4 regions of the Buttiauxella sp. BIGb0471 genome follow, and region 3 is predicted to be linked to each of the others. Evidence: predicted binding sites of a transcription regulator. Region 3 holds the regulator's gene; each other region holds the start of a gene.

The links. The regulator PurR, encoded in region 3, represses purine synthesis genes. The targets are predictions, from matches to a motif close to CANGCAAACGTTTGCNTG.
Region 1: pyrC (dihydroorotase) is a predicted target of PurR. The motif match lies at 1,596-1,613, and genes of this name have one in related genera.
Region 2: glyA (serine hydroxymethyltransferase) is a predicted target of PurR. The motif match lies at 3,102-3,119, and genes of this name have one in related genera.
Region 4: M2371_RS20825 (NCS2 family permease) is a predicted target of PurR. The motif match lies at 6,450-6,467, and genes of this name have one in related genera.

Annotation. Positions count from the first base shown of each region.
Region 1 is NZ_JANUEU010000002.1:498,109-506,324, forward strand. It holds gene dinI (DNA damage-inducible protein I) at 173-418, opposite strand; gene pyrC (dihydroorotase) at 495-1,538, opposite strand; gene M2371_RS08850 (lipoprotein) at 1,674-2,234, opposite strand; gene grxB (glutaredoxin 2) at 2,405-3,052, opposite strand; gene mdtH (multidrug efflux MFS transporter MdtH) at 3,128-4,336, opposite strand; gene rimJ (ribosomal protein S5-alanine N-acetyltransferase) at 4,579-5,163, shown strand; gene M2371_RS08870 (YceH family protein) at 5,173-5,823, shown strand; gene M2371_RS08875 (Gfo/Idh/MocA family protein) at 5,827-6,750, shown strand; gene murJ (murein biosynthesis integral membrane protein MurJ) at 6,855-8,216, shown strand, end outside.
Region 2 is NZ_JANUEU010000001.1:33,056-41,271, reverse strand. It holds gene M2371_RS00190 (DUF5107 domain-containing protein) at 1-374, opposite strand, end outside; gene M2371_RS00185 (ROK family protein) at 490-1,686, shown strand; gene glyA (serine hydroxymethyltransferase) at 1,730-2,983, opposite strand; gene hmpA (NO-inducible flavohemoprotein) at 3,330-4,520, shown strand; gene glnB (nitrogen regulatory protein P-II) at 4,626-4,964, opposite strand; gene glrR (two-component system response regulator GlrR) at 5,015-6,352, opposite strand; gene qseG (two-component system QseEF-associated lipoprotein QseG) at 6,349-7,017, opposite strand; gene M2371_RS00155 (sensor histidine kinase) at 7,021-8,216, opposite strand, start outside.
Region 3 is NZ_JANUEU010000001.1:948,157-956,372, reverse strand. It holds gene M2371_RS04470 (C40 family peptidase) at 155-1,006, shown strand; gene sodB (superoxide dismutase [Fe]) at 1,184-1,765, shown strand; gene M2371_RS04460 (YnhF family membrane protein) at 1,805-1,894, opposite strand; gene purR (HTH-type transcriptional repressor PurR) at 2,191-3,216, shown strand; gene punR (DNA-binding transcriptional activator PunR) at 3,296-4,225, opposite strand; gene punC (purine nucleoside transporter PunC) at 4,341-5,534, shown strand; gene cfa (cyclopropane fatty acyl phospholipid synthase) at 5,822-6,970, shown strand; gene M2371_RS04435 (PTS sugar transporter subunit IIC) at 7,178-8,216, shown strand, end outside.
Region 4 is NZ_JANUEU010000010.1:8,538-16,753, forward strand. It holds gene M2371_RS20800 (Gfo/Idh/MocA family protein) at 1-653, shown strand, start outside; gene M2371_RS20805 (LrgB family protein) at 654-1,343, opposite strand; gene M2371_RS20810 (CidA/LrgA family protein) at 1,336-1,761, opposite strand; gene M2371_RS20815 (LysR family transcriptional regulator) at 1,865-2,752, shown strand; gene M2371_RS20820 (Na+/H+ antiporter) at 2,801-4,447, opposite strand; gene M2371_RS20825 (NCS2 family permease) at 4,820-6,169, opposite strand; gene M2371_RS20830 (glutathione S-transferase family protein) at 6,673-7,335, opposite strand; gene soxR (redox-sensitive transcriptional activator SoxR) at 7,620-8,078, opposite strand; gene soxS (superoxide response transcriptional regulator SoxS) at 8,165-8,216, shown strand, end outside.

The DNA of each region.
Region 1 (8,216 bases), on a different contig from region 3:
ATCAGTGAAATCTGAGTTGTGATCGGGAATGGGAAATATTTAAAGAGTGAAATTTAAACAATAAAAAAACCGGATGGCGACACCCGGCATAAAAAATAACGAGGGAAAATTATTTTGGTGATGGTATGAAAGCAGCGGTACAACATTGAATTTGCCACTTCCAGGATGGTTTTTAATCCGCAGCAAACCAGTCGTCAGCGCTTTCCCAGGTCTCTTGCAATATTTCGCTAATACGATCGCGAGTTTCTTTGCTGGCCCCTAACACTGAAAGGTTGTTAGCAGCGGCATAACGCACCTGAACATGGCTTTCGTCTTCAGGATAATACTGGGTAATACGGCGTGAGAGTTCATTGGCAAGCGCATCAACAGCGCCTGGCGGCAGAGATGTAGTTTTGGCAATAGTGACTTCAATACGCATAATAGCCCTCTGTGCAATATACTGGATATTTATACAGTTATATTCTCAGGTATGCAACAGGGGGCATTAAATTTTATTATTTTACTGACCAGTTGACTTGTTCGCCGGCAAGGAAAGGTACGATGCTATCGTCAGAAGTCTCAATGATTTCTGGCATTTGTACCGGAGTACGCACCAGTTCGATGGTTTCTTCGTTAACCGGTAAACCGTAGAAACGTGGGCCATTCAGTGACGTAAACGCTTCGAAATGCTGCATTGCATTCATTTCTTCGAAGACGGTCGCATAAGCGCCCAGTGCCGAAGGAGCGTTAAAGCAGCCTGCACAACCACAACTCGCTTCTTTACGGTGACGTGCGTGTGGGGCCGAATCCGTGCCAAGGAACACGCGGTCGCATCCGCTGGCAACCAGCTCACGTAACGCTTCCTGATGAACGCTGCGCTTCAAAATCGGCAGGCAGTACAGGTGAGGGCGCACGCCGCCAACCAGCATATGGTTGCGGTTAAACATCAGGTGTTGTGGTGTGATGGTCGCGCCCAACAAGGAGTTTCCTTCCTTCACATACTGCGCAGCGTCTTTGGTGGTGATGTGTTCAAACACCACTTTCAGTTCTGGCAGTTGCTTACGCAGTGGTTCCATCACAGTTTCGATAAAGCGTGCTTCACGGTCGAAAATATCGATGTCTGCATGAGTCACTTCGCCGTGAATAAGCAAAGGCATGCCGATTTTTTGCATACGCTCAAGCACCGGTAAAATCGCGGCGGTGCTGGTCACGCCGTGGCTTGAGTTGGTTGTTGCGTTGGCAGGATAGAGTTTTGCGGCAGTAAACACGCCTTCGTTGAATCCGCGCTCAACTTCGTTCGGGTCAAGGGAGTCAGTCAGGTAGCAGGTCATAAACGGCTCAAAATTATGCCCTTGAGGCACCGCATCCAGAATGCGTTGACGATAAGCAATGGCGGCTTCAACCGTTGTCACAGGCGGCGCCAGATTTGGCATGACAATCGCGCGACCATAAATTTCGCTGGTATAAGGCACCACCGTTTTTAACATCTCACCATCACGAAGGTGAACATGCCAGTCGTCTGGGCGGCGAATTTTTAATACCTGAGGTAATACGGTCATGAAAGTGCTCCGGCGTAGGAAGGAAATAACGATGATTTATGCCGGGCACAAAGGATAAGCGCAAACGTTTCGCTTTGCACCCATTTCGTTGAGATTTTCACGGGGGAGAAGCTGTTCTCCCCGCAGGAAAGCCGATTACTCAGTGAAAGGAATCACAATCTCGCCAGGTTTAACTTCAATCCCTTTAGCGTATTTCTTAGCCAGTTTTTCGCCTGTGCTGTTGTCTTCACTCAAAATATAAGCGGGCTGCTGGTTAAAGTAATTCCGTAACGACTGATTCAGATAGGGAATCAGGGTTTGAACAATCGTCTTCATTTTTTCTGGCTCGACGGTGGCGTCTACCACTTCCATTTCCTGCAAATAAATAGCGCCTTGCTCTTTATTGAAGGTGGGTAAAGCTTTTAATTTCAGCTTGATATTGGCTTTTTGGTTACCGAAAAGCGACGTCATATCCAGATTAGCATCGCCCGTCAGCGTGATTTTGTTCGGCTCTTCACGGCCAATCGCACTGGCTAAATTGGTTAAAACAATATGAGCATCGGCAACACCTGGCAGGCCAATGTCTTTAGAAAAATTATTACGTTTATGCAGCGCCTGGTTGATTTCCTGCTCGCTGACGGTGTATTGCGTTAGCTGGTTACAACCCACCACTAATCCGCTCAGCATCAATGCTGCGGCTAACACTATCTTTTTCATGGAGTTCCTTAACATGCTGCTTTGATCACAGATCCTGACATAAAGCATGATGTTCTACCAGCGCAGGCAGTGCTACAGGAAAAGGCTTAATTTTTTATTCAGCACAATGCGTTTATGAACCAGAAGATGAAGGCGGGTGGAATCACCCGCCGTAAAACCATGAACAATCTTTAAATGGCGTGGGATGACAGCAGATTGATTTGCGTCTGTTTGGCCATATTATCGCGATAGGCAGCAACCCGGCTTGGCCACTCAATTCCGGCAACCAGCGTCAGATTACGCAGCAGCGGGAACAGATGAATATCATCTTCTGACAGCTCGCCGTTAACGGCATTGGGTTGCACAATAAGTTTATCGAGCTTGCGCAAATCATCGCTGATTTTCTTGATAAGACCCGGTGAGTGCGTCAGAAGATCGGCAAAGGAACCGATCATCGCCTCTTTCTTTTTGGTGAAATAAGCACGCGCTTCAGGTGTGGCAAATTCATCGAATGGCGCTTTCGCAATGCGGGGTATCGTCAGTTGCTGAACATAGCTCTGCACATGGCGCAGCCACTCGGAAATAGCGGCGTTAGTGCTGCCAGTAATTAACGGTTCGCCATCGAGTTTATCGACGTAATGCACGATATCCATGCTTTCGGGTAGATAGCGGCTATCGTCTTTTTGCAGGATTGGCGCCATTTTCTTGCCAATCATTTTTGTCGGGGTAGCTTCGTCGTCGTTTAACAAGACTTTTAGCTCGATGGGGATATTCTTTAAGCCAAAAATCATGCGTGCTTTAAGGCAGAAAGGGCAGTGATCGTAAATATAAAGCTTCACGTTACTCCTCCATATCAATCGTCAGGAAAAATCCGTCAATTTTTGAGTATGGAGGAGAATACCAGGGGCTGCAAACTAGTTGCCCGGTTCAAGCATCGAGGGTTCAACAGGTTTCGTGCTGAACTGCCACCACAACGCGAAAAGCGTAATGATGCCAATAATCCCCAGCATCACCCACGGAAGCTCCGGCTGATTAATGCTTTTCCCTGCGTCATAAAGCCACCCACCGCCCGCGTAACCAAATGCGCCACCGATCGCCAGGCCCAGCCGACTAAACCCCATATAGCTGCCGCGAGCGCGTGAATCGGCGAGCGATGCGCTCAACGTTTCGCGAGCCGGTTCGGCAATAATGGAGCCAATGTAAAACACACAAATCAGGGTAAACAGCTGCTGAAGGTTGCTGCTTAAACCCATCGGCAACATCGCCAGCGACATCAGCAACAAACCGGCCATCAAACGCTGCTCAAGACGAAAGCGTTTTTCGCTCCAGCGAGCAATCGGGTACAGCAGCGTTAACGAGAGCGCCGCTTCAATGGCGTACATCCATTTCACTGCGGCAGGCGTCCCGGCAATTTCGTTGACCATAATCGGCAGCATCAACATTACCTGCACCGCTAACATGTAATAACCGGCCAGCGTCAGAACATAAGTGATGAAACGTTTGTCACGCAGTACACGCCCCATGCCTTCGAGCATTGGTGTGCGAATAGTGGAAAGTTTATAAGCAGGCAGCAGCCAGGCATTGACGCCTGCGCAAATGACAAACATCACGGCGCCTACAGCACACACCAGACGGAAATCATATTGCAGCAACCAGCTTCCAAGCAGGGCGCCAATCACCGCCCCGGCGCTGTCTTGCATCATCAATATTGAGAAGAAACGGCCACGCTGATGTGGGCGCACCAGTTTTACCACCAGCGCTGCACGTGGAGGGTCAAACAACGTCCCGCCAATGGCGGAGATAAAGCACGACAGCCACAACACCCACGGCTCCTGCGCGATACCCATCAGCGCAAACCCGACGGCGCGCAGCAACATTCCGGTGACGATCATTGGCTTGGCGCCAAGTTTATCGGCGATAGCCCCACCAAATATTCCCAGCCCTTGTTGTGTTAATTGGCGCAGGCCGAGCGCAATGCCAACCATTAATGCAGCCCAACCCATTTGGTCAACAAAGCGAATGGAAATAAGAGGGAAAACCACGAAGAAGCCTAATACCACTAGCATATTATCGAGCAATAAGAAGTATTTACCCAGGCTCCTGGCCTGCGCGACCCGCGCCATCTCCCCTCCAGGGAACTTTAAAAGTGTGACAAACTTCTATTCTCTACTGCTCTCAGGGTTTTTGACAGGTAGCCACGTGACAATATTTTTTTATCAATCTGGCGCTTTGATTGAACTCATTAATCGAAAAAAGTATGACCTGATGAAAAATCTGCATGTTGTTGTTTTCCTTCCGTCGCCAGGCGCAGGTATAGTAATTAAGTTGCCTAAGAAAAATGTGGGATGTGAGGAGTAGGGTGAACATGTTTGGCTACCGCAGTAACCTGCCGAAAGTACGCTTAACAACCGACCGCCTGGTGGTGCGTCTGGTGTATGAGCGCGATGCCTGGCGTCTGGCTGATTATTACGCTGAAAACCGCCAGTTCCTGAAACCGTGGGAGCCGATTCGTGACGACAGTCATTGCTATCCTTCCGGTTGGCAGGCGCGGTTGGGCATGATTGGTGAGATGCACAAGACGGGCAGCGCTTATTACTTTGCGCTGCTTGATCCAGAAGAAAAGGAAATACGTGGCGTTGCCAATTTCTCCAACGTGGTGCGTGGCTCTTTTCATGCTTGTTATCTCGGCTATTCGCTGGGCGAGAAATGGCAGGGACAGGGCATGATGTTTGAAGCGTTGACTACAGCAATACGTTATATGCAACGCAGCCAGCATATTCACCGCATCATGGCGAACTATATGCCGCACAACCAGCGCAGCGGCGACCTCCTTGCCCGCCTCGGTTTTGAAAAAGAAGGCTATGCCAAAGAGTATTTACTGATTGATGGAGTCTGGCGCGACCATGTGTTGACTGCATTGACTACCAAAGAATGGACCCCTGGCCGTTAAGGACGAGAAATGAAATATCAGTTAACTGCGGTTGAAGCGCGAGTTGTGGGTAGCCTGATGGAAAAGCAGGTGACCACTCCCGAACAATATCCGATGTCGGTGAACGGCGTGGTGACGGCATGTAACCAGAAAACCAACCGCGAACCCGTTATGGAATTAAAAGAACATGACGTTCAGGACACGCTGGATTCGCTGGTAAAACGCCACTTTCTGCGCACCCTCAGCGGGTTTGGCAACCGTGTCACCAAATACGAGCAACGTTTCTGCAATTCTGAATTTGGCAATCTTAAACTCTCAGCTGCTGAAGTTGCCGTTGTGACCACTTTGCTGCTGCGCGGGGCGCAAACGCCAGGTGAATTACGCACACGCGCCGCCAGAATGTTTGAATTTGCCGATATGGCACAGGTTGAAGCGACGCTCGAAAATCTTGCTAATCGCGAAGATGGTCCGTTTGTGGTGCGTTTGCCGCGCGAACCTGGCAAGCGTGAAAGTCGCTATATGCATCTTTTCAGTGGCGAGGTTGACGCCTCTGAACTGGCTGCGTCCCAAAGTCCTGCGCTGCCTACAGAAGATTTAACGGCCCGCGTCGAACAACTTGAAAGTGAAGTTGCCGAGCTTAAGCAACGCCTGGATTCACTGCTCGCACATCTTGGGGATTAATGAATGACAAAACTTCGCGTCGGCGTGGTCGGCTTGGGCGGAATTGCGCAAAAAGCGTGGCTGCCGGTATTAACTCAAGCGGGTGACTGGATATTTCAGGGGGCGTTTTCTCCAACCCAGGCGAAAGCGCAAAAGGTTTGCGATGCGTATCGTATTCCCTATGTTTCCTCTATTTCAGAGCTGGCCGCGCAGTGTGACGCGGTGTTCGTTCACAGCGCTACCAGCAGCCATTTCGCGGTCGTCAGCGAACTATTGCAGGCAGGCGTTAACGTTTGTGTCGATAAGCCTCTGGCTGAAAATCTTGCTGATGCTGAACGCCTGGTAGAAATGGCGCATCGCCAGAAGCGCACATTAATGGTCGGTTTTAACCGCCGTTTCTCTCCGTTGTATCAGGATCTGAAAGCGAAACTGGCGACTGGCGCGTCGTTGCGAATGGACAAACACCGTGCAGATAGCGTCGGGCCAAACGATCTGCGTTTCACGCTGCTGGATGATTACCTGCACGTCGTTGATACGGCCTTGTGGCTCGGTGGGCGTGAAGCACAACTGCAAAGCGGCACCTTGCAGACCAACGATCAGGGGCAAATGCTGTTTGCTGAACATCACTTTGCCAGCGGTAATCTGCAAATCACTACCAGTATGCATCGCCGGGCGGGAAGTCAGCGCGAGTGGGTCCAGGCGGTGACTGACGGTGGTTTATATGATGTGACCGATATGCGCGAATGGCGTGAAGAGTGCGGTAGTGGCGTGGTGCATCGCCCAATCCCTGGCTGGCAAACCACTCTTGAGCAGCGAGGATTTGTCGGTTGCGCGCATCATTTCCTTGAAAGTGTGGCAAATCAGACGGTTCCTGAAACTGCAGGCGAGCAAGCGTTGATGGCGCAGCGCGTGGTCGAGAAACTGTGGCGTGATGCGATGAGCGAATAACACGAGTGCTATTTAAATAGAGTATCGGTAGACTACGCGCCTACGAAATGTCCCTTAACAACGCCTGCCCAGCAGGCGTTGATGTTTGTGGAACCATATAATAAATGAATCTTTTAAAATCGCTGGCAGCCGTCAGCTCGATGACGATGTTTTCTCGCGTGCTCGGATTTGCACGTGACGCCATTGTGGCAAGGGTTTTTGGAGCAGGAATGGCGACGGATGCCTTTTTTGTCGCGTTTAAATTACCAAATTTACTGCGCCGTATTTTTGCGGAAGGCGCTTTTTCGCAAGCCTTTGTCCCGATTCTGGCTGAGTACAAAAGCAAACAGGGCGAAGATGCCACTCGCGTGTTTGTCTCGTATGTTTCCGGTTTACTGACCCTGGCGCTGGCCGTCGTGACGGTTATCGGGATGATTGCCGCGCCGTGGGTAATTCTGGTAACGGCGCCCGGTTTTGCCGACACTGCCGACAAATTTGCGCTGACCTCCAGCCTGTTGCGTATTACGTTCCCGTATATCTTCCTGATTTCGCTGGCGTCTTTATGTGGTGCGATTCTTAATACCTGGAACCGTTTCTCGGTGCCTGCATTTGCGCCAACTTTCTTAAATCTCAGCATGATTGGTTTTGCGCTGTTTGCTGCGCCGCATTTTAACCCGCCGATTCTGGCGCTGGCCTGGGCGGTAACCGTTGGCGGTGTCTTGCAACTGGCGTATCAGTTACCGCATCTGAAAAAGATTGGCATGCTGGTTTTACCGCGTGTGAATCTGAAAGATGCCGGCGCGATGCGCGTCATTAAGCAGATGGGACCGGCCATTCTTGGGGTTTCCGTTAGCCAGATTTCATTGATCATCAACACCATTTTTGCCTCGTTCCTCGCGTCCGGTTCCGTTTCCTGGATGTACTACGCAGACCGCTTGATGGAGTTTCCTTCCGGCGTACTGGGTGTGGCGTTAGGGACTATCTTGCTGCCGTCTCTGGCGAGAAGTTTTGCCAGCGGCAATCACGACGAATACTCGCGCCTGATGGACTGGGGGCTGCGTTTATGTTTCCTGCTGGCGCTACCCAGTGCCGTTGCGCTGGGTATTCTGGCAAAACCGCTGACTGTTTCTCTGTTCCAGTACGGTAAATTCACTGCTTTCGATGCGGCCATGACGCAACGTGCGCTGGTGGCGTACTCCGTCGGGTTGATGGGGCTGATTGTGGTGAAAGTGCTGGCACCCGGTTTTTACTCGCGGCAGGACATCAAAACGCCGGTCAAAATTGCCATCGTGACGCTTATCATGACCCAGGTGATGAACCTGGCGTTTATCGGCCCGCTCAAGCACGCCGGGCTGTCGCTGTCGATTGGTCTCGGGGCTTGCCTGAATGCCAGCCTGCTATACTGGCAACTGCGTAAACGCGATATTTTCCACCCACAACCGGGTTGGAGTGGCTTCTTGTGGCGTCTGTTTGCCGGTGTGATTGTC
Region 2 (8,216 bases), 920 kb from region 3:
CGATGGTGCTGCGGCCAGTTAAATTCGATACCGCCGGAAATCCACGGCCCGACCAATCCCACCAGCGCCGGTTTCACCACTTCGTTGTAGTAAACGAAATCGCGCTCCATCACTTTGTCATAAGCGCGGTGAATACGGCCCCCCAGTTCTGGCAGCAGCATCACGCGGATAAAATCATTTTCTATCCAGACAGCGTTGTAATCACGCATTTCGCGCACACCGCTCAGGGTGTCGATCACGCCGTAGGGATAAACCGCACCGGAAGACCCCTGGTAAACACGACTTTCGAGGAACATCGGATTCGGGTCTTCTGCACCGGTCGTCCATGTGGGTAACGCAATCGTCTCTTGCCAGACGTTAACGGCTCCGTACATTTCGATTCTCCAGTAAACAAACAACAGTGAAATACGTTATGTTTGCAGTGTAGAGAACTCATTGCGCCTTAGAATGCTTAATGCTCACACAATAAAGTTAACGGAGTTTAGTGAAATGTATGATTCAGGGCTGAACAACCAACGCGTGCGGCAACTCAATCGCCAGACGTTGATGAAACTGGTGTGGCAGCATAAGCGGCTCAGTAAATCGCAGTTTTCGCAGTACACCGGGCTATCGATTCCCGCAGTGAGCAAGATTCTTGATGAATTAGTCGTAGACGGAAAGCTCAGCCATTCCAGTGAAAATCTGAGTAACCGTGGAATCAACAGCGGCAGTTACCAAATCCCGCCCGATGGCGATTTCATTCTTTGCATGAATGTCACCCCCACCAGCATTGAGAGTCAGCTGTGCGATGCACAGCTTTCACCGCAGGGGGAATTTGAACGGATTCAGGTTAATGCTGCTACGCCACAGGCACTACTCGCCGCTATCGAGAATATCTGGCGCACGCAACGCAAATGCTGGCCGAAAAAGAAAATTAACCTGGCGCTCGGGATCCACGGGCAAGTCGATCCGGTGACGGGAGTGTCGCAAACCATGCCGCAAGCGCCGTGGCGTGAACCGGTTGAAATCAAATATCTGCTGGAAGAAAAGCTCGGTGTAACCGTCAGGGTGGATAACGACTGCGTGATGCTGGCGCTGGCAGAGAAGTGGCAGAATCCGGCGAATCGCCAGGATTTCTGTGTGATAAATGTCGATTACGGTATCGGTTCTTCATTTGTGATTAACGGGCAAATTTATCGCGGCAGCCTGTACGGCAGCGGGCAAATCGGCCACACGATTGTGAACCCCGACGGCATGGCGTGTGACTGCGGGCGTTACGGCTGCCTGGAAACTGTGGCCTCGTTGACGGCGTTAAAAAAGCAGGCACGCATCTGGCTAAAATCACAACCCATTTCACCAAAGCTCGACCCGGAATCTATTACTTCAACACAGTTAATTACCGCCTGGCATGAAGGTAATGAATACGTTTGCCGTTGGGTAGAAAACGCCGCTAACGCCATTGGGTTAAGCCTGTACAACTTCCTCAATATTTTGAATATCAATCAGATTTTGTTCTACGGCAGAAGCTGCGGGTTTGGCGAAAGCTGGCTTGCGACCATCGACAAGCAAATTGGATTTAATCCGTTTGACCATGGCGATTCACTCAAGGCAAATGCGACACAAATCAGTTTCGGGCAATTGAGCCGACCGCAACAGGTGATGGGAGTGGGATATTTGTACGCTGAAGAGTCGCTGAATCAGGTGTGATTTGGGTATAAAAAAACCCCGGCGAACCGGGGTCTTCAACAGATTATGCGTACACCGGTAAGCGCGCGCAGATATCGAGAACTTTCTGCTTAGTGCGCTCGATAACCGCTTCGTCGTTGATGCTATCCAACACATCACACATCCAGCCAGCCAGTTCACGGACGTCAGCTTCAGTGAAGCCACGGCGCGTCACAGCAGGCGTACCGATACGGATACCGGAAGTCACAAACGGGCTCTTAGGATCGTTTGGCACGCTGTTTTTGTTCACGGTGATGTTTGCACGGCCCAGCGCTGCATCAGCTTCTTTACCGGTCAGGTTTTTATCAACCAGGTCCAGCAAGAACAGGTGGTTATCAGTGCCGCCAGAAACCACTTTGTAGCCACGTTCCAGGAACACAGCAACCATCGCTTTCGCGTTTTTAGCAACCTGGTGCTGGTAAGTTTTGAACTCAGGTTCCATGGCTTCTTTCAGTGCCACAGCTTTACCCGCGATGACGTGCATCAGTGGGCCGCCCTGCGCGCCTGGGAATACCGCGGAGTTCAGTTTCTTGTACAGCTCTTCGCTGCCGCCTTTCGCGAGGATTAAACCACCGCGTGGGCCTGCCAACGTTTTGTGTGTTGTGGTAGTCACAACGTGAGCATGTGGAACCGGGTTCGGATAAACGCCAGCCGCAATCAGGCCTGCAACGTGCGCCATATCGACGAACAGCTTCGCATCGACCATGTCAGCGATTTCACGCATTTTTGCCCAGTCAACGACGCCGGAATAAGCAGAGAAACCACCGATGATCATTTTCGGTTTGTGTTCTTTGGCTTGTTTTTCCAGATCTGCGTAATCAATGTGACCAGTTTCATCGATGCCGTAAGGAACGATGTTGTACAGCTTGCCGGAGAAGTTAACCGGGGAGCCGTGAGTCAGGTGGCCGCCGTGTGCCAGGTTCATACCCAGAACGGTATCGCCTGGTTCCAGCAAAGTGGTGTATACCGCAAAGTTAGCCTGTGAACCGGAGTGCGGCTGCACGTTAGCGTAATCAGCGCCGAACAGCTCTTTTGCACGGTCGATAGCCAGTTGCTCAACCACGTCGACATATTCACAGCCGCCGTAGTAACGCTTGCCTGGGTAGCCTTCTGCGTATTTGTTGGTTAACTGAGAACCCTGAGCCTGCATCACGCGCGGGCTGGTGTAGTTTTCGGAGGCGATCAGTTCAATGTGCTCTTCCTGACGTACTTTTTCTTGCTCCATAGCCTGCCACAGTTGGGCATCATAATCGGCAATGTTCATTTCACGTTTTAACATTCGCATCTCCAGACTCAGCTAACAGTAAATATTTGAACAGCTTTTTGGCCGCCTTAAATACAACGGGCAACAGTGTAAACCGAAACAGTGTTGCGTGATAGGTCTTGACATAGGTTTTTACGCAAACGATTGGCTTGGCGTCCTGCAAGGGTTTGAAGGCAAAAGTCATCGCTTATTTCAACGGATATTAATTCATCATCAACTTGCAGAAATTTCATGTTCTGTGAGCCGAATCGACTCAGTCAGTATCCATTTACAATGTAGTGCTTTTTTTTTGGCGAAGAGTTTTATAAGATGCATTTAAAATACATCATTAGATTTTAATGTCAGAAAATGGAGCTATACCATGCTTGATACCCAAACCATCGCTGTTGTGAAATCCACCATTCCCCTGCTTGCCGCGACCGGCCCAAAACTTACCGCACACTTTTACGACCGTATGTTCAGCCATAACCCTGAGCTGAAGGAAATCTTTAATATGAGCAACCAGCGCAACGGCGATCAGCGTGAAGCGCTGTTCAATGCTATTTGCGCGTACGCGACCAATATTGAAAATCTGGCCGTGCTGTTGCCTGCGGTAGAAAAAATTGCGCAGAAGCACACCAGCTTCCAGATCAAACCTGAGCAGTACGATATTGTCGGCGGCCATCTTTTGGCTACGCTGGATGAAATGTTCAGCCCGGGCCAGGAAGTGCTGGATGCCTGGGGCAAAGCGTATGGTGTGCTGGCGGGCGTGTTTATCAATCGTGAAGCGGAAATCTATCAGGACAATGCAGCGAAAAATGGCGGTTGGGAGGGCACTCGCGCGTTCCGTATTGTGGCAAAAGAGCCGCAAAGCACGCTGATTACCAGCTTTGAGTTTGAGCCTGTTGATGGCAAATCCGTTGCCGATTATCAGCCAGGCCAATACCTCGGTGTGTGGTTGAAACCAGAAGGTTTCCCGCATCAGGAAATTCGCCAGTATTCACTGACTCGTAAAGCCGATGGCAAAAGCTATCGCATCGCAGTGAAGCGTGAAGATTTGGGCCAGGTTTCAAGCTGGTTGCATAACCACGCACAAGTAGGTGATGAAGTGCATCTGGCTGCGCCTGCCGGTGATTTCTTTATGGACGTGAACGCACAAACTCCGGTTACGCTGATTTCCGCAGGCGTTGGCCAGACACCGATGTTGGCAATGCTGGATACGCTGGCAAAAAATCAGCATGCAGCCCAGGTGAACTGGTTCCACGCGGCAGACCATAGCGACGTGCACGCGTTTGCCGATGAAGTAACTCAGTTGGGCGCGCAATTGCCACGTTTTGAAAGCCACGTGTGGTATCGCGAACCGAGTGAAAACTGCCGCGCTCAGGCGAAGTTTGATAGCGAAGGTTTGATGGACTTAGTCGCGCTTGAGAGCAAAATCAGTGCGCCAGATATGCAGTTTTATCTGTGCGGGCCGGTGAGCTTTATGCGTTTTGCGGCGGAACAATTAGTGAAGTTGGGCGTTGAGCAGAGCCGAATTCACTATGAGTGTTTCGGCCCGCATAAAGTGATGTGATTTTTCAGCCGAATACATGCCCTCACCCTAGCCCTCTCCCACAGGAGAGGGGATTTTCTTTCCCCCTCGCCCCTTTGGGGAGAGGGCCGGGGTGAGGGGGAAAAATTAAATCGCGGCGTCGTCTTCTTCGCCAGTACGGATACGCACCACGCGAGCAACATCGAAGACAAAGATTTTACCATCGCCGATTTTGCCTGTTTGCGCGGTGCGGATGATGGTATCCACGCAGGTATCAACGATATCGTCGGTGACGACAATTTCAATTTTCACTTTCGGCAGGAAATCCACCATGTACTCAGCGCCACGGTACAGTTCGGTATGCCCTTTCTGACGACCAAAACCTTTAACTTCTGTGACCGTCATGCCAGTGATGCCAACTTCTGCCAGCGCTTCGCGAACGTCATCCAGCTTGAACGGTTTAATAATCGCATCAATTTTTTTCATAGTTTTCTCTGTCATCCCGCACTTCATCGATAGCCCAAACTTACCACAGACTACTCTTTAAAGTCATTGGCATCGAGCTCATGCCGTGAGAGTAATTTGTAGAATTCAGTACGGTTACGTCCCGCAACACGCGCCGCCTGAGTCACATTTCCTTTGGTCATTTGCAACAGTTTGCGCAGGTAATTCAGCTCAAACTGATTACGCGCTTCGACAAATGTCGGCAGCGCGGTGTTCTCACCTTCCAGCGCCTGATGCACCAGCGCATCGCTGATAACCGGAGCGGACGTCAACGCTACACATTGTTCAATCACGTTGACCAACTGGCGCACGTTGCCCGGCCAGCTTGCAGCCATCAAGCGCTTCATGGCATCGGTTGAGAAGCTGCGCACAAACGGTTTATGCCTGTCGGCGGACTGGCGTAACAAATGGTTTGCCAGCAACGGCACATCTTCTGCACGCTCTTGCAACGCAGGAATTTTCAGGCTCACCACGTTGAGGCGGTAAAATAAGTCTTCACGAAACTCGCCGCGCTCCATCGCTTTAGGTAAATCACGGTGAGTAGCCGAGAGAATACGCACGTCGATATCCAGGTCGCGGTTGCTGCCCAACGGGCGCACTTTGCGCTCCTGCAAAACACGTAACAATTTGACTTGCAAAGGAATTGGCATGTCGCCAATTTCATCGAGGAATAACGTTCCGCCTTCTGCGGCCTGGAATAACCCTTCCCTGCTGCTGACCGCGCCGGTAAACGCACCGCGGGCATGACCAAAAAGCTCGGATTCCAGTAGCTGTTCCGGCAGCGCGCCGCAGTTAATGGCGATAAATGCTTTTTTGCTGCGCGGGCTGGCGTTATGAATGGCCTGCGCAAGAATCTCTTTGCCGGTGCCGCTTTGCCCGTTAATCAACACACTGACGTCCGACTGCGCGACCATCCGCGCCTGCTCCAGCAAGCGCAGCATAGCGGGGCTTCGTGTGACGATAGTATCGCGCCACATATCGTCCCCGGCGATGACCGAGTGCACCAGCGCATCGTCAATGGCTTTATAAAGCGCGTCTTTATCGACAGGCTTGGTCAGGAAACTAAACACGCCCTGTTGCGTTGCCGCGACGGCGTCAGGTATCGAGCCGTGAGCGGTCAAAATGATCACCGGCATACCTGGATACACTTTCTGGATTTCAGCGAACAGCGCCATACCGTCCATTTCGTCCATCCGCAAATCACTGATCACCAGGTCGATTTTTTCACGACCAAGCAGACGCAACCCTTCGGCACCGCTTTCGGCAGTCGAGACGGTGTAACCTTCGCTCGTCAGGCGCATACCTAGAAGTTTCAGCAAGCCCGGATCGTCATCGACCAGCAGTAATCTGGCGGGTTTACGTTGCGTCATGGTTTCGCCTCCTGCGCGGGTTTGGTGTTGTCCGGCAATTCTGTGCTGGCAGGTTTACGGCTGGAAAGCTGACGCTCGATGTCGGTTAAGTTTTCCAGTTTTCGGGTGGTCAAACTTAGCTGGCTTCTGAGCCGTTGTTGCTGCTCGCGCAGCGTGTCCAGCTCGCTGTCTGAGCTTTGCTGCAATTTACTGTAGCGCGTGCGTTCATCTGAAAGCGCCAGCAAAGATGCCTGCCCATCACGCCATACCTGGAACAATGAACGCACCTGCGAAGGGACTTCAGCTGTCATCGCATCGAGCTTAACCATGTAACGGCGGCGCTCGGTGGGGGAGATTTTGGCATTCGCCAGCAAAATGCCTCGCTTGAAGGTATCGCGCCAGCTATCGGACGGCCAGCGACGTGCTTCCGCTCGCGCCTGTGCAGGCGCTAAACGTTCGGCGCAGTCCATCGCCCGCAGCCAGTACAGCGGGTTGCTCATGGAGTCGTGGCTCTGGTTTTGCCAGATATCTTCACAATCTGTCGATAGGTAATCCGCCAGCTGTTGTTCCGGCTCTTCTGCCACCGGCGGATGTTTTACGTCTTTGGGCGCTGCGTTTTGCACACAACTCGCCAGCAATAAGGGCAGGAGCAATGCTGACAAAGGGCGAAAAATAGTCACTTTCATTTTTTATTTGTTCTCGGGAAAAACAGGCAACTCAATTCGGAAGCAGACATCTGCCGTTTCATCGTCAATCAGATGCAATTCGCCATGCATGCGACGGATACAATCCTGGGCAATACTCAGGCCCAGGCCACTCCCTTTAACCGCACCTTTGCGCTGGTGACTTCCCTGATAAAAAGGTTCAAAAATCATCTCTCGCTCCGCAGGCGGAATAGGATCACCCGTATTACCGACATCAATGTGAAGAGCGTTCCCCACCTGCGTGCTACGTAAATAAATGGTACCGGATTCAGACCCATAGTGCACCGCATTGGAATAGAGATTATCCAGTACGCTCATGAGCAACATGGGTTCGGCGAGGACAGGCTCCGGGCTAAAATCACATACGGTACGCATCATTTTAGCCCGTGCTGGCAAACTGTGAGCGGCAATAATCACATCCACTAACGGTGCCAATTCAACTTTCTCAAGTTCGACCGGAACGTCCGCCAGTTTGCGGTTGTAATCCAGCAGTTGTTCAATCAATTTTTGCAGGTGACGACTGCTGTTATCGAGGATTTCGACCACCTCTTTTTGGTCGTTGGTTAACGGCCCAACGACCTGGTCTGCCAGCAGTTCAGTGCCTTCGCGCATACTGGCGAGGGGAGTTTTTAACTCATGTGAGATATGGCGTAAAAACTCATGGCGCTGAGATTCAAGCCAGGACAGACGTTCGCTTAACCAGACAATTCGCTGCCCCACCGAGCGCAGTTCGCGCGGCCCTTTAAACAACACCGCGTTGCCCAATGAATGACCTTCGCCCAGTAAATTGATCATCCGCTCAATGCCTTTAACCGGGCCGATAATCATGCGCGTGAAGATAATCACCAGCGCGACGCTTAACAAAAACAGCACCAGCGCTTGCCAGCCGAAGAACTGTCCGCGTTCGGCGATTTCTTGCTGGAGTTGCTGCCCACGAGAGAACACCACCGCGCGTGTCGCTTGCACCATTTCAGCGTTAGCTGTAGCGAAGGTTTCAAGGTGTGCCGCGGCAGCGGAATCTGGCCCACTGTTTTTGCATTGAATTTCGGCGAGGTCGTTGAGCGACTGGCGCAACGTTTGATAAAGATGATTGTCCGGCAGAACGCCTGCGTGGGCTTCGAGCATTTGCGCGTAACGTTTACGCTGCCCCTCATAAACCTTAGCGAGCGTGGTATCGTCCA
Region 3 (8,216 bases):
ATTTTTTTTGCGTTCGGTAACGAAACAGGAAGAGGAATCGAAAAAGGTTATTAACTTTATTGCGCCTTATGGATTAGAATCGGCGGGTTTCGCAAAATCATACACGGGCATGATGGTATTTATCATGCATTTATTTTAACCAGGGGAATGTCGAGTGGCGCGGATAACAAAAACATCTATCACGCTCTGTGCTCTGCTATTTACCTTGCCGTATATACCATTGACGCAGGCGTCTGAACACGCTCGTCCCGTGGTCGCGCAAAAGGCGCACGTTGTGAAATCCACAACGAAGAGCACAGAAAAGAGCAGTAAGAGTAAACAGAAAACCACTACCGCCAGCAAGAAAAGCACCACCACCAGGACCGCAAGCAAGAAAAAAGAAACCGCTGCCGCGAAAAGTAAAACCGCTAAAAATGCCAGCAGCACCAAAACCAAGAGTCTTGCCAAAACCGACCGCAAAAAATCCTCTCAGCTCGCAAAAGTCCAGCCTGTTACTTTCACCGAAAAATGCAGTAAACCTCGCAAAGGTTACAAAACGCGTTGTGTGAAAGTTAAAGCAGAACATCCAACGACTATTGCTCAGGCGCATAAAGTCCGCGTGCAAAAAGCACAAAAAACGGCAATGAATAAATTGATGGGCCAGATTGGCAAACCGTATCGCTGGGGAGGCACGTCGCCAAATACCGGCTTCGATTGCAGTGGTCTGGTTTACTACGCTTATAAAGATCTGGTGAAATTCCGCATTCCGCGCACCGCGAACGAGATGTATCATCTGCGTGATGCTTCTTCAGTAGACCGTGGCGAACTGGAAACAGGCGATCTGGTCTTCTTCCGCACCCGTGGTCGCGGCACCGCTGATCACGTTGGCGTGTATGTTGGAAATGGCAAATTCATCCAGTCACCTCGCACGGGTCGCGATATTCAAATCACGTCTTTAAGTGAAGATTACTGGCAGCGCCATTATGTGGGTGCCAAACGCGTTATGACCTCAAAAACCATTCGCTAATCCCTCTTCGTAAAAACTCGCACTTGCCCATAAACGGGTGAGTGCGTTTCTCTTTTGCTTTTCCTTTCAATTTGTTAACCTAAACCCGCACTAAAAGTGTTTATTTAACAATAGATACCCTAACTCATTTGAGTCAACGATGCGGCTCGAAGAATGACGGGTAATAAGGAGTTTGCAATGTCGTTCGAATTACCTGCACTACCATATGCGAAAGATGCTTTAGCCCCACACATCTCTGCCGAAACGCTGGAATACCATTACGGTAAGCACCATCAAGCCTACGTCACTAACCTGAACAATCTGGTTAAGGGCACCGCGCTTGAAGGTAAAACTCTGGAAGAGATCGTTCGTACTTCAGACGGCGGCGTATTCAACAACGCAGCACAGGTGTGGAACCACACATTCTACTGGAATTGCCTGGCACCAAACGCAGGTGGCGAGCCAACAGGCGCACTGCTGGAAGCCATCAATAAATCTTTCGGTAGCTTTGCTGAGTTCAAACAGCAGTTTACCGACGCGGCTATCAAAAACTTTGGCGCGGGTTGGACCTGGCTGGTTAAGCAAGAAGATGGCGCATTAGCTATCGTTTCAACGTCTAATGCCGGCACCCCGCTGACCACTGCGGCAAAACCGCTGTTGACGGTAGACGTATGGGAACATGCTTACTACATCGACTACCGTAATGCTCGTGCAGGCTACCTTGAGCATTTCTGGGCGCTGGTAAACTGGGAATTTGTTGCGAAGAATCTGGCAGCGTAATACCTAAATGATATGGGCCGCGATTGCGGCCCATTTTAATCAGTGCAGTACGGCGGTTAGCGCGCCACATACGATCAGTGCCAGAACAATAACCGTTGTGGTGATTGAAAATTTCAAATCTGTACTCATCAATAAACTCCTTTTAATTACCTTACAATCGGTGTGTCAGAGTGATTTTCCCACAACCAGAAATAAAAATCCTCCTGGTTTTAACCTGATATCGCTTTTCCCTCTTCCACTTTTCTTCCGGATAGGCCAAAATCCCTCGCTAATTTATTGCGTACCATCAATTCTATGCCCTCCTTCCGTTTTATGTCGCAATCCCGGCATACCCGCAACCCAAACGTTGCCTCAGGAGTCAGTGTACGCAAACGTTTAACATATTAGTTATCAGGAGTTTACGATATGGCCTGGAGTGAAATTTAATGGCGACAATCAAGGACGTGGCGAAGCGCGCAAACGTTTCCACTACAACCGTATCACATGTGATTAACAAAACTCGCTTTGTGGCGGAAGAGACTCGCAATGCGGTCTGGGCGGCAATCAAAGAATTGCACTATTCACCCAGTGCCGTCGCACGCAGTCTTAAAGTTAATCACACCAAAACGATTGGTCTGCTTGCCACTTCCAGCGAAGCCCCTTATTTCGCCGAGATCATCGAAGCCGTGGAAAATAGCTGCTTTGAAAAAGGCTATACCCTGATTCTGGGCAATGCGCACAACAACTTTGAAAAACAGCGCGCTTATTTATCAATGATGGCGCAAAAGCGCGTCGATGGTCTGCTGGTGATGTGTTCTGAGTATCCGGAATCACTGCTGACCATGCTCGAAGAATATCGCCATATCCCAATGGTGGTGATGGACTGGGGCGAAGCTCGCGCAGACTTCACCGACTCTGTGGTCGATAACGCGTTCCACGGCGGTTATCTGGCCGGGCGTTATTTGATTGAACGTGGCCACCGTGAAATTGGCGCCATTCCGGGCCAAATGGAACGTAACACCGGCGGCGGTCGTCATGCAGGCTTTATGAAAGCGCTGGAAGAAGCCGGTATCGCCATTCCAGAAAACTGGATTGTTCAGGGCGACTTTGAGCCAGAGTCTGGCTACCGTGCGATGCAGCAGATCCTCGGCCAGTCTCATCGTCCAACGGCAGTATTCTGTGGCGGGGATATTATGGCAATGGGCGCGATTTGTGCCGCTGATGAAATGGGTCTGCGTGTGCCGCAGGATATTTCAATTATTGGCTACGATAACGTGCGTAACGCCCGTTTCTTCTCGCCAGCCCTGACCACCATTCACCAGCCAAAAGATTCGTTGGGTGAAACGGCGTTTAACATGTTGCTGGACAGAATCGTCAACAAACGCGAAGAGTCGCAGTCCATTGAAGTGCATCCGCGCCTGATTGAACGCCGCTCCGTAGCCGACGGCCCGTTCCGCGATTACCGCCGCTAAAATAGCGTAGGTCGTACAGCAGCGTCATCCGACAGTTCTGACGTAAATGGTGGATGACGCCTACGGCTTATCCACCCTACTAACTCTGTGAATCAGCGCTGTCAGGCTCCTGCAACCACTCCTGATTCATCGTCTCACTATCTCCCAGATAATCTAATAACCAGGCTAGCGCGGGTGACGCATCATTTTGCTTCCACGTCAGGCAACACGCGGCATCCGGGAATGGGTTATCCAGCGTCAGCTCGCACCATTTACCAGAATCTACCCACGGTCTGGCGATATGCAATGGCACCATACCGATACACAAACCTGCACTCAGGCAATCGGAACCCGACTCCCAGTCTGGCACCACTACACGCCGCTGGTTATCCAGCAGCCAGGTAATACGTTTTGGTAAGGAACGCGAGGTATCTTCCAGAACCAGCGACGGCCAGGCACGTAAGTCGTCATCACTTAATGTACCGCCTTGTACCGCCAGGGGATGATTTGCAGCCACCACGCAACGCCAGCTCAGTGTCCCCATGTCCCGGAAGGCAAAACGCCCACCGACAGGAATGGCCTGCGTTGCGCCAATCGCAACTTCAACGCGCCCATCCGCCAGCGCGTCCCACACACCGTTAAACACTTCCTGATAAATATGCAGCTCGATATCCGGGAAATGACGGTAGAAATCCAACACCAGCTGGCGCGTGCGCTCCGGTTTTACAATATTATCGACCGCAATCGCCAGGTGTCCGCGCCATCCATTTGCGATCTGCTGGCACTGCTGCCGTGTCGTCATCATTTTTTTGATAACAGAGCGCCCTTCCTTCAAAAAAAAGACGCCTGCGGGGGTTAATTCGACATCACGATGACGGCGTTCAAACAGTGGAACTGCCAACCACTCTTCCAATTGCCGTACCGTATAGCTGATGGCAGACGGAACGCGGTGCAACTCTTGTGCGGCACCGCTGAAACTGCCATTGCGCGCCACCGCATCTATCACTTCCAGCGAATATTCAGACCACATTTTTCTGCTCACAAATTTTTTGAACGCAATAGACAAATATTAGCGTTTCACAAGCGTAATTGCACTCCGTACACTCTCGCGGCAATCAACCTGCAAGATAAATCAAGAGAAAAACATGCAACCATCAAAAGGATTTCTTATCTGGCTGGCCGGATTAAGTGTGCTGGGGTTCCTCGCCACAGACATGTATCTGCCTGCTTTCGCGGCTATTCAGCAAGATTTACAGACCGATGCTTCCGCGGTGAGCGCAAGCCTGAGTTTGTTCCTTGCTGGATTTGCGTTCGCCCAGTTAATGTGGGGGCCGCTGTCTGACCATTTCGGCCGCAAACCTGTGTTACTGGCCGGGTTGAGTATGTTTGCCATCGGTTGTATCGGCATGTTGTGGGTCGAAAGCGCCACCGCGCTGCTGGTCCTGCGCTTTGTACAGGCCGTTGGCGTGTGTTCTGCGGCGGTGAGCTGGCAGGCACTGGTGACAGATTACTACCCGGCAAACCGCGCAAATCGTATTTTCGCAACAATTATGCCGCTGGTTGGTTTGTCTCCGGCACTGGCACCGCTGCTCGGTAGCTGGATTTTGACTCACTTCGACTGGCAGGCGATTTTCGCGACCCTGTTTGCTATCACCCTGGTGTTGATGATCCCTACGCTGCGCCTGAAACCACGGACTCAGCATCATCCGCAAACTGAAGACAACAAAGTCAGCTTTATGTCGTTGCTGCGCAATCGCGTATATAGCGGCAACGTATTGATTTATGCCGCGTGTTCCGCAAGCTTCTTTGCCTGGTTGACCGGTTCCCCATTCATCCTGAACGATATGGGTTACAGCCCGGCGGCAATCGGCCTGAGCTACGTGCCACAAACCATTGCCTTCCTGATTGGCGGTTACGGTTGTCGCAGCGCACTGCAAAAATGGAACGGCAAGCAAATGCTGCCCTGGCTGCTGGCTTTATATACGCTGAGTATTTTCGGCACCTGGGCGGTTTCGATAAGCGGTCACGCGACCCTGACGCTGCTGCTGATCCCATTCTGTATCATGGCAATAGCCAACGGCGCAATTTACCCCATTGTTGTCGCTTCCGCACTGTTGCCGTTCCCACAGGCCACGGGTAAAGCCGCTGCGCTGCAAAACACGCTGCAATTGGGCCTGTGCTTCCTGGCAAGTTTGATGGTGTCCTGGCTTGTGGCAACGCCGCTGCTGACGACCACCAGCGTGATGCTGGTGACCATTGCGCTGGCAATGTTAGGTTATCTGATGCAGCGCCGTAAAAATGCAGAGGTCTGGCAACCTGCTGAATCCGATGCGCATTAATGATATTAGTGAATAACTTAGCGTGCTAACAATATTTCATTGAATCACTAAACAGGCGAGCCTATACTCATTAACGGCTCGGTTGTCAGCACAATTATAATGAAATCGTGACGGGAGCCTTTGTGCTCCCGTTTGTTGTTTTGAGAGCTTTTTTTTGTGGGCACTCGCCCCTTTCTCTGTTCTACGTCGGATATCAGGCTCACGGTTTTTTCCGTGACATTTCTCACATGCCCAAAATAGCGTCTACGCTGTTTGAAGGTTCCTCACACACTGGTGATGGAGAAGCTATGAGTTCATCGTGTATAGAAGAAGTCAGCATAAGAAATAACCCGTGGTATCGAATTGTTAACGAAATGCTTGCTAAAGCCGGTGTGGAAATCAACGGCCCGCGCCCTTTCGATATCCAGGTTAAGCACCCCGATTTTTTTAAACGCGTCCTGCGAGAGGGTTCACTCGGGCTGGGTGAAAGCTATATGGACGGTTGGTGGGACTGCGAGCGTCTGGATATATTTTTCAATAATGCCATTCGTGCAGGACTCGAGGATCAACTTCCCCGCCATTTAAAAGACACGCTACGCATTGCCGCTGCCCGGATAATGAATCTGCAATCAAAAAAACGCGCCTGGATTGTTGGCAAAGAACATTACGATCTCGGCAACGATTTATTTAGCCGCATGCTTGACGAGCATATGCAATATTCCTGTGGTTACTGGAAAGAAGCCACCACGCTCAGCGATGCGCAGAACGCCAAACTAAAAATGATCTGCGATAAACTGCAACTGGAACCAGGGATGACGCTGCTGGATATTGGTTGCGGTTGGGGTGGTCTTGCGCAATATGCTGCCCGACATTACGGTGTCGCGGTGCACGGTGTCACGATCTCTGCCGAACAACAAAAAATGGCGCAGGAACGGTGTGCGGGTCTTGATGTCACTATTTTGCTGCAAGACTATCGCGAACTGGATATGCAATTTGACCGCATTGTTTCCGTCGGCATGTTTGAACATGTCGGGCCAAAAAACTATGCCACCTATTTTAGTGTCGTCGACCGTAATCTGAAACCGGAAGGGATTTTCCTGCTGCACACCATTGGTTCCAATAAAACCAATAACAGCGTGGATCCGTGGATTGATAAATATATCTTCCCGAATGGCTGTCTGCCGTCGGTGTGCCAAATTGCACAATCCAGTGAAAAGCATTTCGTGATGGAAGACTGGCATAACTTTGGTGCCGATTACGATAAAACCTTAATGGCCTGGAATGAGCGTTTCTTGCAGCACTGGCCTGAAATCGCCGATAACTATTCCGAACGTTTTAAACGCATGTTTAGTTATTATCTGAATGCCTGTGCCGGAGCCTTCCGCGCCCGTGATATTCAGCTTTGGCAAATAGTCTTTAGTCGCGGCATTGAAGACGGCTTACGAGTTCCTCATTAATGAGTAATGGCCCCGGTATCTCCGGGGTCACTATTTACTGCAACTCTGTAGCATTTTCTTAACAAAGCGTGACCCTCCTCACGTTTCCTGGTCTCCTTTCTTCCTGAGTTTGATCCCGTTAACACTTATTCGTTTCTCAGTTGGAAACCGGTTTCCGTTTTGTTTCACAATACCCGCACTTCCCGAAACAATAACAAGGATACCGCCATGAGCATCTACCAAAAAATGGTCAATGTGATTGAGCACAAAGTCACCCCCATGGCCGGAGCAATGGGTTCTCAGCGCCATGTCATCGCTATCCGCGATGGTTTTATCTCAGCTCTGCCGTTCATGATTATCGGTTCGTTCTTGTTAGTGTTTATTTTCCCTCCGTTCTCGCCTGACAGCACCTGGAGTTTTGCCCGCTCGTGGCTGAATTTCTCGCTCACTTATCGTGAACAACTCATGCTGCCGTTTAACCTCAGCATGGGCGTGATGACGTTCTTTATCTCCGTCGGTATCGGCGCAAGTCTTGGCAAGCACTACAAGCTCGACCCTATCATGACGGGCCTGTTGGCATTTATGGCCTTTTTGCTGGTCGCCGCCCCTTATAAAGACGGGCAGATTTCGACGCAGTATTTCTCGGGCCAGGGCATCTTTACCGCGCTGATTACGGCGATTTACGCCAGTGAAATGTACGCGTTCTTAAAACGCCACAACATCACTATTCGCCTGCCAAAAGAAGTGCCTACCGGCGTGGCGCGCTCCTTTGAAATACTGATCCCGGTGGTGGTGATTGTCGCCACGCTGCACCCTCTGAACCTGTTCATCGAGTCCACCACCGGCATGATTATTCCTGAAGCCATTATGCACCTTTTAGCGCCACTGGTTTCAGCATCAGACTCCTTGCCTGCGATTCTGATTTCAGTATTTATCTGCCAAATCCTGTGGTTTGCTGGTATTCACGGCGCGTTAATCGTCACCGGGATTATGAACCCGTTCTGGATGGCTAACCTTTCCGCTAACCAGACGGCGCTTGCCGCGGGTAATGTTCTGCCGCACATCTATCTGCAAGGTTTTTGGGATCACTATCTGCTGATTGGCGGCGTAGGTTCAACGCTCCCGCTGGCCTTCTTATTGCTGCGTAGCCGTGCCATTCACCTGCGCACCATCGGCAAAATGGGTGTGGTTCCTAGCTTCTTTAACATCAACGAACCGATTCTGTTCGGTACGCCAATCATCATGAACCCGCTGTTTTTCCTGCCGT
Region 4 (8,216 bases), on a different contig from region 3:
GTTTTTATGGCAAAGAGAATGCGCAGATGCGAGGCATCTCGCAGTTTTACCCACGCGCGCACGGTTTCGATGCCGCAAAAGATGACCCGTTCGCGTTGCATATGGAAGAGAACGAGCAGCTCAAAGCGCTGTATCTGGATGCGGAACACGAGGATAACTATTACCGCGATCAGAGCGTTTTTAGCGACGGCATCACTATCGAAGACACGCTATCGGTGCTGGTGAAATACCAAAATCAGGTGCAGATGACTTACTCGCTGAATGCGTATTTGCCGTGGGAAGGGCTGAATGTGGTGTTCAACGGCAGCCGTGGGCGGCTTGAAATGAAACTGGTGGAAATGTCGTACGTGAATGCCGGTGGCGACCGCGAAAACGAAGGTAGCCTCGAAAGCTGCGATATCACCGTATTCCCGATGTTTGCCGCACCGTATAAAGCCGATTTCAATATTGGTGCAGGCGGCCATGGCGGGGGCGATAACGCGATGCTGGCTGATTTATTTGGCGAGCCGGGCAACGACCCGCTGAAGCGAGCCGCCGATCACCGCGCCGGAGCGATGTCGATTCTGACCGGAATCGCCGGGAATATTTCGATGCAGCAGCAGCGCCCGGTGCAGTTTAAGGAGTTTGAACTGGTGTCGCGGTTAAAAAAGTAATCAAAACATGAGCCAACCAACCAATGGTGCAATCAACACCATGACTACGCCGGAAAACATCATCACCAGACTGGCGACTACACCTTCCTGCGGGCCTAGCTCGTAGGAACGTGCGGTGCCTGCGCCGTGCGAAGCGGCACCAAAACCCGCGCCTTTTGCCATTCCTTCACGGATAGCGAGGCGCAAAAACAGCACGTCGCCCACCGCCATGCCAAATACCCCCGTCACGACGACAAATAACGCCACCAGCTCCGGCTGCCCACCGAGCGGTTTGGCCGCGGCGAGCGCAAATGGCGTGGTAATAGAACGCACCGCCAGGCTGCGCTGAATTTCATCTGATAAGGTAAACAAACGTGCCAGCCAAACCGAGCTGGTGACTGCCACCACTGTCGCCGTAATAACGCCTGCGGAGAGTGACATCCAGTGGCGCTTAATCACATTCAAGTTGTCATACACAGGTACCGCAAAGGCGATGGTCGCCGGGCCAAGTAGCCACAGCAGCCAGTGCGCTTCGCCCATATAATTTTGATAAGAGATATGACCAAAAATCAGTATCGCCACCAGCAAAAGTGGCGTTAACACCAAAGGCATTAACGGCAATTTGCGAAAGCGGCGATAGAGTTTTTTATTGGCAAAATACAGGCCGAGCGTGACGACCAGGCAAAGAATACTTAACTGGAAATTACTCACCACTCGCCTGCCTGCGGGCAATACGCGCCAGTTCGTAACGGTAGACTTTATCCACCACCAGGGCGGTGGTGCTCAGTACCAGCAAGGTACTAATGGCGATAACCAGGAAGATACGCCAGCCATCGACCATCAGTAATTCGGCGTAATTTACCACCGCAACCACGGCAGGCACGAAGAACAGCAGCATCTCTGCCAGCAACCAGCGGGAACCGGCTCGCACCCATTTCAACGGCACCACGCGGCAAACAATCAGCGCCAGTAACAGCAGCATTCCGACCAGGTTTGCAGGCAGCGGCAAGTGCCACCAGTCAACTAGCTGTTGGGCGAAAATAAACAACCCTGCATATAACGCGACTTGCACCGGCACCTGAATGCGGCGAAAAAGAACAGGCGTAAAACCACGTAACGCCACGGCCATGAGAGTGGCACTCCAAAGAAATGTGAGGTAGCGATTATAGTTAGCTCACTTCAATGATAGAAATGAATTAAAATTATCAAAGGTATAGTCAACAGGAATAGTTATGGACATCCGGACGCTGCGTTATTTTGTTGAAGTGGTTCGCCAGCAAAGTTTTACTCGCGCTGCCCAGAAGATGTTCGTGACTCAGCCGACCATCAGCAAGATGCTGCGTAATCTCGAAGATGAACTGGGTTGTACGCTGCTGATTCGTGATGGCCGTAAGCTCTTGATGACGGATACTGGCGAAGTGGTTTATCAGCGCGGTTTGGCGATCCTGGCGGAGTTTCGCCAGTTAGAAGCCGAACTTGGCGATATTAACCAGCTGAACAAAGGCGTGCTGCGCCTCGGTATTCCGCCCATGGTGGGCATGCTTATGGCCGGGCCGATTAGCCTTTATCGCCAGCGCTACCCCGGCGTCGAGCTGAAAATTTCTGAATTTGGCGGCTTAACAGTGCAACAAGCCGTGCTCAACGGCGAGCTGGATTTAGCCATGACCGCACTTCCCGTTGATGACGAACACACGTTCTCCTCGCTCCCTCTGCTGCACAATCCCTTGTGCGTTCTGGTTCCGCGTTCCGGCCCGTGGATGAAGCGCGAAAGTATCGACCCGATAGAGCTCGCCGCACATCCCCTGCTTATCTATAACGAAGATTTCGCCCTGAGCCGCCAGCTCATCCAGCTATTCCACGAGCACGGTTTTACGCCGCGCATTGCGGTGCGCAGCGGGCAATGGGATTTCCTCGCTGCGATGGTGCAGGCAGGCGTGGGGATCGCCATTTTGCCGGAAACTATTTGTCAGAAGCTGGATAAAAACACGCTGATGTGGCTGCCGTTAAATAGCGATTTAACCTGGCAACTGGCAATGATTTGGCGTGAAGGGGTTTATATGTCGCGCAGTGCGCAGGCGTGGATTGCGTGCTGTAAGGAGTTTTGGCCGGTCAGTTCATAGCGCCCTCACCCCAACCCTCTCCCCCAGGAGAGGGAGAGGAATAGCCGCTTACTGCTGCTCGACCAGTAACGCTTCGAGCAAATCGAGATCGTGCAGCAGTTTCATCAGCGTTTCGTTACTGATTTTCTGCGTGGCGCGTAAATGGTACAGCTCGGCGCGCTCGGAACGTAATGCCGCCAGGCGGAAGCGTCGCTCAAGATTTTCTTCCAGCTCGCTGCTTTCCACATCGTTACGCCCGTCAGCCCGGCGGCGCAAGTTGCCGATAACCCGCGAACTCACCTCTTTTAGCAGCTGATCGTCGATGTTTTCGTTCACATCGGCTTGCAGACGCTCTTCCATTTTCTCAATGGCGGTAATCGCCACTTCTGCCGTGGCGGCCCTGGCGATACGTTCTTCCTGGCGCGCCATTGATTTATCGGGAACTTCCACGTTACGCAATAAAATCGGCAGCATGATAACGCCCGCAAACAACGAGAACAGAATCACCCCCGCCGAGAGGAAGATAAGCTCGTAACGCGCCGGGAAAGGCGTACCGTCGCCCAACAGCAGCGGAATCGAGAGCACACCCGCAAGCGTAATCGCCCCTCGCACACCAGCAAATGACGCAATGCAAAGCTCGCGAGTTGAGTAGCTGCCGAACTCCAGCGGGCGCTTTTTCATAAAGCGCAGGCTGATACGTTTCATGGTCCACAGCCATAAGAAACGCACGCCGATCAGCGCGAAATAGATAAGCCCGACATCAACAAACAGCATCCATAATTCAACGTTCGGATCGGCATTTGCCGCCGCGACAGAGGTTTTCAGAATGCCCGGCAATTGCAGGCCCAGCATCAGGAAAACCATGCCATTGAACACGAATTCTAGCATCGCCCAGACGCTGTTCGCACGCAGGCGCATCGCCAGTGGTGCGCTGCGCAACACGCCAGAACGGGTAATGGTCATACCCGCGGCAACCGCGGCCAGGATACCGGAAACGCCGATATGTTCGGCAATCAGATAAGAAGCAAATGGCAACAGCAGCAACAGCAGGATTTGCGTGGCCGGTTCGTCGCCGCTCCAGCGGCTCATCAGGCGCAGTGATTTACCATACAGCCAGCTCACGGCAATCCCCGCCAGCAGGCCGCCAATCGCCACTTTGAAGAATTCTACGGTTGCGCCACCGACGGTAAACACCATCGTGCCCACCGCTACCGCGACCGCCATTTTCAGCGATACCAGGCCGGATGCGTCGTTCATTAACGCTTCGCCCTGCAAAATCCCCATGATTTTCTTCGGTATACGCCCTTCTCCGACAATGCCGGAAAGTGCCACGGCATCGGTCGGCGAGAGCACAGCCGCTAGCGCAAACGCAGGAATGAGCGGAATGCCCGGCACCAGGAAGTAAATCAGAAAGCCAATACCGACGACGGTAACCAGCACCAGCACCAACGCCAGACCGATAATTTCCCGCCCATGGTTGAGGAATTCGTGCGTCGGCGTTTTCCAGCCATCGGCAAATAGCAGCGGCGGAATAAACAGCACCAGGAACAGTTCCGGGTTGAAATCGACGTGTAATCCAAAGTGCGGCCAGGCGAGCAAGGCCCCAATCGCAATTTGCATTAACGGAAGTGGGATCTGGAATGGCAGCATGCGTGTAGCCACACCAGAGAGCGAAACCACAAGGGTCATGATGAGAATAGTAAAGAAGATTTCCATGCTTTCCTTAGTCGCGGTGTTTTGTGAAACCCTTTTTGCAGGATGTTGTTATACCCAATAGTAAAACAACTTTTTACCCCCGTCATACTTCAAGTTGCAGGTGCGTTGACTGCATCCGCGCGCCCCAGTCACATAGTTATCTATGCTCCTGGGGACTTGCGGTCTTGTCGCCTTTCTGCAACTCGAATTATTTAGGGGTTCACCGGAAGGAAACAGGGAAAGATTTAAGGTGTTTGGGAGGGATTTGAAGGGTGGGAAAGTTTGAACTCCCCCACCCGAATTACTGGTGGATGACGCTTACGCTTATCCACCCTACAAGGGCTGCATTACGTAGGTCGGATAAGCGATAGCGTCATCCGACATAACGATAGCTTAAATGGCCCAGCCGCCTGCGTAGAAGGCTACAAGCGCGATTGCAATCACCACCGTTCCGATGTTCAGCTTGCGCCACTCACCCGATACGATGCGGCCAATCACCAGGGAGGCGAAACCAATCATGATGCCGGTAACGATGTTACAGGTCAGCACGATGAACACCGCAGTGATCAGGCCCGCCATAGCATCAACGAAATCAGCGAAATCGATTTTTGCTACGTTGCTCAGCATCAGCAAGCCCACATACATCAGCGCCGGAGCGGTGGCGTAAGCAGGAACCAGATAAGAGAGCGGAGAAAGGAACAGGATCAGCAGGAACAATACGCCAACGGTGATTGCCGTCAGGCCAGTTTTACCGCCCGCCGCCGTACCTGCCGCAGATTCGATGTAAACCGCCGCCGGAGCCGCACCCACCAGGCCGGAGAATACGGAGCTGAGGGAGTCGGTGGTCAGCGCTTTGCCGCCATCAATGATTTGACCGTCTTTATCCAGCAGATTTGCCTGGCCCGCAACGGCGCGAATGGTGCCGGTTGCATCGAATACCGCAGTCATGACCAACGCCAGAACGCTTGGCAACACCACTGGGTTCAGCGCGCCCATGATATCCAGGCTACCAATCAGCGAATTACCCGCTTCGTCTTTCAGCGAAGGCATAGCGAAGATGCCGGAGAAATGCACTGTCGGATCGAAAATCAGGCCGAAAATAGAAATCCCGATGATGGTCAGCAAAATGCCGCCAGGGACTTTCAGTTTTTCCAGACCGATGATTACCGCCAGGCCAATCAAAGACATAATGACCGGGAAGCTGGCGAAATGGCCAAGCGCAACAGGCAAGCCATCCAGTGGGTTTTTGATAACCAAACCGACACCGTTTGCCGCAATCAGCAGCAGGAACAGGCCGATACCGATACCGGTGCCGTGCGCAACACCCATCGGTAAGTTACGCAAAATCCAGCTACGAATACCGGTTGCGGAGATAATGGTGAACAGCACCCCCATCAGGAACACGGCGCCTAACGCAACCGGAACGCTGATGTGTTGGCCGAGCACCAGGCTGAATGCGGTGAACGCCGTCAGTGAAATAGCGCAACCAATGGCCAGCGGCAGATTCGCCCACAAGCCCATCAGCAGAGAGCCAACACCGGCGACCAGACAAGTTGCCACAAAGACCGCCGCAGGAGGGAAACCTGCTTTACCGAGCATGCCCGGTACCACGATCACGGAGTACACCATCGCGAGGAAGGTCGTTAAACCCGCAACAACTTCCTGGCGAACGGTGCTGCCACGTGCAGATATTTTGAACCAGGCGTCGATGCCGCTGGTTGCACGCGGAGAATGATTAGACATAGTGAAAAATCCCCTGAGATTTTTATGATTAAGTCGGTATGCGTGGCGGAATCCGCTTCTAATTAAACGTTCATATTCTAAAAAACGACGAATAAATCCCTGTGCTGCGTTTGCGACAAAAAAGGGCGTCACAAAAAAAGCAAACGTTTAACTCCGCGCATACAAACTGTGCGTCAAAATTAAGGCAAACGATTATCCGGCCTTCTTACATGGATTTTCAACCGAACTTTGCCGCTTTTTGCCGAAAAATGCGTTAGCCGGTCAAAATATCGCCACCTCATGCGCAAACGTTATCGTCGATGCGCAATTTAGCAACAATGATGCAAGATACGGGTAATGCATTTTCCTGGCTCATAGGATTTTTCAATATCCAAAACTAATATCCTAAATCATTCGATTCGCATTGCGGCGGCAAGAGAAAGAGTCCCAATGAGCTGACATAAGTCAGTGATTTGGGCGAGTGAGCGCAGCCAACAAAAAGGCGAATTGAAGAATGACGGATATTACGGGATCTCGAAAGGCCCACCCTGCTGAATTGCCCGTTGCCAGGCGGGGCGCATTTGCACCTGGTTATACCAATTCTGCAAGTTCGGCAGATCGCTTATGCCACCGCGAGACAGCAATGCGATAACCGGGAAACTCATCTGAATATCCGCAGCACTTATCGCTTGCCCGGCAAACCAGGGCGTTTTTTGCAGACAATCTTCGAGATATCGCGCATGCGTCAAAATCTGTTTATTCAGATATGCCTTTTGCACGCCCTGCCCCAAAACATTGCCGACCGGGCGTAGCAACCACGGCACAGGTGCTTTGCCCAGGCTACCAAAGACCAGTTTCATCATCAGCAAGGGCATCAACGATCCTTCGGCGTAATGCAGCCAGAATCGATATCGCAGTTTGTCCTCGCAGGAGATCGGTTTAAGGCGGCTTTCGGGGTCATAGGTTTCTTGCAGATATTCGATGATTGCCCCGGATTCCACGAGGATATTGCCGTTATCTTCCACCACCGGCGATTTCCCTAGTGGGTGCACGGCTTTTAATGACTCTGGTGCGAGCATCGTGGGTTCGCGCTGATAGCGAACGATCTGGTACGGCACCTGAAGCTCTTCAAGCATCCATAATATGCGCTGTGAGCGGGAGTTATTGAGATGATGAACGGTAAGCATGAGTTAACCTTCTGTTTAGCAAGATGAGTTAACTATAGGAAACGTTGCGCAATGTGGCGCATTAGAATTGTTCAAAAAACATGCAAATTCACCTTGAAACCTGACTATGCCTGGCTACACTTAAATTGTCAGTGCAATCCGGAACCTCCTGAGAATGTGTGATTGAGGGACGCTGATGTCGGGGGAAACCCTCCTTGCGAAAAGCGGGATAGATCGAAAGACAAAGACCGGGTAATAAACTAAAGCGCCGAAGTTGGGCGCTTTAGTTTTGCCTGCGATTCCCCTTAATCATCTTCTAAAAGACGTGCGCCAGTCCCCTCTTCACCAAGTTTATCGCCAGGATTTCGCAGCGGGCAGTCGGCACCTGATAAACAACCGCAGCCGATGCAGCCATCAAGTTCGTCACGCAACGCAGTCAGCATGTTGATGCGCCGATCGAGTTCTTCACGCCATTGCGACGACATCTTTTTCCAGTCGTTTTTATTGATTTTATGGCCGTCCGGCAGCACGCCAAACTCTTCACCAATAGTCGACAGCGGAATGCCGATTCGCTGGGCGATTTTAATAATGGCGACGTTTCGCAGCACATCACGCGTATAACGCCGCTGGTTTCCGCTATTTCGTCTGCTTTTGATCAGCCCCTTGCTTTCATAGAAGTGCAAAGCGGAAACAGCCACGCCGCTGCGCTTTGCCACTTCTCCAGGACTGAGTAACGGTTTAAAGCGCGGTGTTTTCTTTTCCATAATCCTCTTTACCTCAAGTTAACTTGAGGAATTATACTCGCTGCCAACAAAACCTGCTAACGAACACACAGGCTTGAGGATGACTTATGGCACACCAGGACATTATTCAAACTTTGACTGAATGGATTGACGATCACA